2 regions of the Streptomonospora nanhaiensis genome follow, and region 1 is predicted to be linked to the other one. Evidence: riboswitches for the same ligand, from Rfam matches in the RefSeq annotation. Region 1 holds a riboswitch; the other holds the start of a gene.
What was found. A riboswitch is a leader RNA that binds a small molecule or an ion and turns the genes downstream of it on or off. The one in region 1 is predicted to bind S-adenosylmethionine.

Region 1 (2,381 bases):
GGCGGTGACCCACCGCACTTCGTTAGCGCCCGATGGTACCTGGTGTGAGGTACGTCATTCACCCGGGGAGAAACTCACGCGTTCTTCCGCCGGTCGGCCCCGGTCGGCGCGGCCGCCGCGGGGCCGGTCAGCGCGGCCCGGGGACCTCGGGGACGAGGTGGCCGATGGACTCGTCCGGGCGGTAGCGCAGGCGCGGCCCGCGCCGGGCGAGCTCGCCCACGGCCCGCACCAGCCGGTCGACGTGCTCGGCGGTGGTGCCCAGGCCGATGCTGGCGCGCACCGCGCTGCCGTGGCCCTCGGGCAGCAGGTGGCGGGTCAGCGGGTGGGCGCAGAAGAGGCCGTCGCGCACGCCGATGCCGTACTCGGCCGACAGCGCGGCGGCCACGACGTCGGCGGGCAGGGAGTCCACCACGAACGAGGAGATGCCCACGCGCGGATGGTCGGCGGCCCACAGGCGCAGCTCCGTGACGCCGGGGACGGCGGCCAGGCCGGTGCGCAGCCGGCGCAGCAGCTCCTGCTCGCGCGCGTGCAGCCGGTCCTGCCCGGCGGCGGCCAGGGTGTCGCAGGCGGCCGCCAGCGCCACCGCGCCCAGCACGTTGGGGCTGCCCGCCTCGTGCCGCGCGGGCAGGTCGTTCCAGCGCACGTCGGTGTCGGTGACGGCGGCCGTGGCGCCGCCCCCGGCGAGGTAGGGCGCGGCGGCGCGCAGCCAGTCGGTGCGCCCGGCGAGCACGCCGGCGCCGAAGGGCGCGTAGAGCTTGTGCGCGGAGAAGGCGACGTAGTCGGCGCCGGAGCGGCTGAGGCTGAACGCCTGGTGCGGCACCAGCTGCGCGGCGTCCACGCAGAGGCGGGCGCCCTCCTCGTGTGCGACCTCGGCGAGTTCGGCCACGGGCCACACCTCGCCGGTGACGTTGGAGGCGGCCGTCACGCACAGCAGGCGCGGGCCCTCGGGCGCCGCGCGCAGCGCGGCGCGGGCGGCCGCGGCAGCGGCCTGGGGAGTGGGCGGCAGCGGCAGCCGGGCGACCGACCCGGCGCGGCTGCCCCGGTGCTGCCAGGGCAGCAGGGAGGCGTGGTGCTCGGCGGCGAAGACCACCACCGCGCAGCCTTCGGGCAGGGCGCGGGCGAGCAGGTTGAGCGCGTCGGTGGTGCCGCGCACGAACACGACGGCGTCGCTGCCGCGCGCGCCGACGAAGCGGGCGACCGAGGCGCGCGCGGCCTCGTAGGCGCGGGTGGTGACCTGGGAGTGCAGTCCGGCGCCCCGGTGCACGCTGGCGTAGGTGGGCAGCGCGGCGGCGACGGCGTCGCTCACCGCGGCCAGGCACGGCGCGCTGGCGGCGTGGTCGAGGTTGGCGTACTCGGCGTGCCCTCCGGTGGCCAGTTCGACGCGGGCGCCGGCGCCGACCACGGCGGGCACCGCACAGGAGCCGGCGGGCGCGGCGGGCGGTTCGTGGGCCGCCGGAGCAAACGGCGCGGGCTGCGCGGCGCCGGGGCGGGCGGGAGCGGCGGCAGTGGTAGTCACAGTGGCACCTCCAGGGGCCGTCAGGGACCCCTGGAGTACGCGCCGCCCCGCTGCCGTCGCGGTGGCCGCGCGCGTGGAACCTCGGGGGTCCGCGCTTGCCTGACACGGTCGAGATGGTCGTGTCCTGACCTGGTCCTCACCCGGGGCACCCCACCGCGGAAGGAGGGTTGCCGGCCAGCTAGCCGGGGCTTGACGCTGGCACTCATGACCTGCCCCCGACTATAGCCCACGGCCCCGCGGCGGCCGCAACCCGGTTCCCGGGCCGCCGCGGCGCCGACAGGGCCGTCGCCGGTTGTTGACAGGCGGCGGCGGGGTTCGGCGATACTGAGTGCCGTCTGCCCTCCCGCTGAGGGCGCCCGGCGTCCCCCGGTCGCCCCGCCAGGCGTGAGACTCCAGCACCCCCGGAGTTTCCGCGTGCCCAACGGAGGGAGCACCGTGCCCGCACCCGAGCGGATCCGCCCGCTGCTGGAGGACCCCGACGTCGTCCTCGTCTCGGGCTACGCCCGCCTGCCCGACGCCGTGGCGAGCCACTCGCAGTACGAGCGCCTGGGCGTGGTCCTCGCCGTGAACCTGGCCGACGGCCGGATCGTCGCCGCCGACACCACGCTGCTCACCGACCTCGCCAAGGAGTTCTTCCGCGCGCTCGTCGAGGGCCTGTCGGTCACCGAGGACATCACCGAGATCGCCGAGCGCGTCCAGCGCCGCTACGCGGGCCAGTCCGGGGGCGCGCTCACCACGGCGCTGCGCCGCTGCCTGGAGACGTTCCACCAGGTGCGGGCGGCACGCGCGGCCGAGGCCGCCGAACCCGCCGCACCGCGCCGCACGGGCCCGGCGCGCGGGTGAGCACGGCGCCGGCGCGGGAGGC
Region 2 (2,381 bases), 2.2 Mb from region 1:
TCGACCTCGACGCGCAGGAAGGTCTCGCAGCAGCGCAGGAACGCGTCGGCCCACCGCCGGCTGAGGAAGCCCAGGTGGTCGGCGCCGAGCATGCCCTCCAGCAGTTCCCGGCCGATCTCGGCGGGCAGCATGCGGAAGTACTCCGGCGGCGCCCACGGGGTGTGGGAGAAGTGGGTGATGCGCAGGTCGGGGCGGCGGCCGCGCAGCATGCGCGGCACCAGCGCCAGGTGGTAGTCCTGCACGGCCACGCGGGCGTTGTCGGCCGATCCGGTCAGCAGGGCCTCGGCGAACGCGCTGTTGTAGTCGCGGTAGCCCTCCCACTCGCGGCGGAAGGCGGCGTCGAACCGCGGCTTGTTGGGGGTGTCGTAGAGCATGTGGTGCACGAACCACAGCGTGGAGTTGGCGACGCGCGTGTAGGCGTCGGTGAACGTGTCGGCCGGGATGTCGAGCATGCGCACGCGCATGCCGCCCAGGTCGAAGCCGGCGAGGTCCAGCCGCGCGCCGGGGGCCGCGGCCGCCGCCTTGCGGTCGGCCTCCGACAGCGCCGCGCACACCCACAGGGTGTCGCTGGTGGCCGCCACGGAGCTGAGCCCCGATACCAGGCCGCCGCCTCCGCGCCGGTAGTCGAGGGAGCCGTCCTCGTTGATCGAGAAGGACACCGGTCCCCTGTTGGAAGCAACAAGGATCTGCGCCTTGTCCACCTGATCGCCCACCTCTCACCTGGTCACCCGGTCATTGCGCCGATGTTTCGTGCGGCTACACCGATTTGACTACACGGGCAGCCGTCGGCAACAGGGTTCGTTAACGGAAGGTGTCATAGGTCTCGCCTTTAGCGGACGCGCGCAAACACGAGCGGGAGCCGGTCCGGGCTCGCGTGTGCCCGGTTGGGCGGCCCGATCCGGGCGCGGGCGCAGGTCCGGCGGGACCGCCCGGCCGGCCCGCCGCGCGGGTGTTACCCGGATCACCCTCGATGGCAAAGCGGACGAACCGTGGGTTACAGTGTCCCTCGGATCCGGCTGTATTCCGAGCTGGGACCGCACAATTTCACATTGCTCATCCAGAGGGGTGGAGGGACCGGCCCTGCGAAGCCCCGGCAACCATCTCGGTGTGCGTTGCTCGCGATCCCCGCGAGGCGGCCGAGGCAGGTGCCAACTCCGGCCTGGACCAAAGCGGTCATCAGGAAAGATGAGGGGAGACGCCTCGCAATGGCGACCACCGCCGCCCAACCGGCCACCGCTGCCGCCACCCGCCCCTTCGGCTCCGCCGCCGCGCTCTCGTGCCGCGAGTGCGGCCAGCGCTACGACCTCGCCCCGCGTTTCGCCTGCGAGTTCTGTTTCGGGCCGCTGGAGGTGGCCTACGACTTCGGCGACATCTCGCGCGAGGCCATCGAGCGCGGCCCCAAGAACATCTGGCGCTACGCCGCCCTGCTGCCGGTGCCGGACAACGTGGCCGAGCTGCCGAACATGAACCCCGGCCTGACCCCGCTGGTGCGGGCCGACCGGCTGGCCGCCGAGCTGGGCATGCGGGCGCTGCACGTCAAGGACGACTCCGGCAACCCCACCCACTCCTTCAAGGACCGGGTGGTGGCCATGGCCGTCGAGGCCGCCCGCACCTTCGGCTTCCGCACGCTGTCCTGCTCCTCCACCGGCAACCTCGCCGGCGCGGTGGGCGCCGCCGCCGCGCGCGCCGGGTTCCGCTCCTGCGTGTTCATCCCCGCGGGCCTGGAGGAGGGCAAGGTCGTCATGGCGGCCGTCTACGGCGGCCAGGTGGTGGCCATCGACGGCACCTACGACGACGTCAACCGCTTCTGCTCGGAGCTGATCGGCGACCCCGCCGGCGAGGACTGGGGGTTCGTCAACGTCAACCTGCGCCCCTACTACGCCGAGGGCTCCAAGACCCTGGCCTACGAGATCGCCGAGCAGCTGGGCTGGCGGCTGCCCGAGCAGATCGTCATCCCGATCGCCTCGGGCTCCCAGCTCACCAAGATCGACAAGGGCTTCCGCGAGCTGGTCGCGCTCGGCCTGGTCGAGGACCGCCCCTACAAGGTGTTCGGCGCCCAGGCCACCGGGTGCTCGCCGGTGGCGCGGGCGTTCGAGGCCGGCCACGACGTCATCCAGCCGGTCAAGCCCGACACCATCGCCAAGTCCCTGGCCATCGGCAACCCGGCAGACGGCCCCTACGTGCTCGACATCTGCCGCCGCACCGGCGGCGCGGTGGCGCACGTGGACGACGCCGCGGTGGTCGACTCCATCGCGCTGCTGGCCCGCACCGAGGGCGTGTTCGCCGAGACCGCCGGGGGTGTCACCACCGGCGTGCTGCGCAAGCTGCTGGCCGAGGGCGCGCTGGACCCCCAGGCCGAGACCGTGGTGCTCAACACCGGC

Region 2: another riboswitch for S-adenosylmethionine. It lies ahead of thrC (threonine synthase); the one in region 1 lies ahead of HNR12_RS05700 (aminotransferase class V-fold PLP-dependent enzyme).

What each region holds. Positions count from the first base shown of each region.
Region 1 is NZ_JACCFO010000001.1:1,315,729-1,318,109, forward strand. It holds gene HNR12_RS05700 (aminotransferase class V-fold PLP-dependent enzyme) at 128-1,411, opposite strand; SAM riboswitch class IV at 1,603-1,726, opposite strand; gene HNR12_RS05705 (DUF3870 domain-containing protein) at 1,952-2,359, shown strand.
Region 2 is NZ_JACCFO010000001.1:3,485,851-3,488,231, reverse strand. It holds gene HNR12_RS15125 (alpha,alpha-trehalose-phosphate synthase (UDP-forming)) at 1-701, opposite strand, end outside; SAM riboswitch class I at 1,051-1,192, shown strand; gene thrC (threonine synthase) at 1,206-2,381, shown strand, end outside.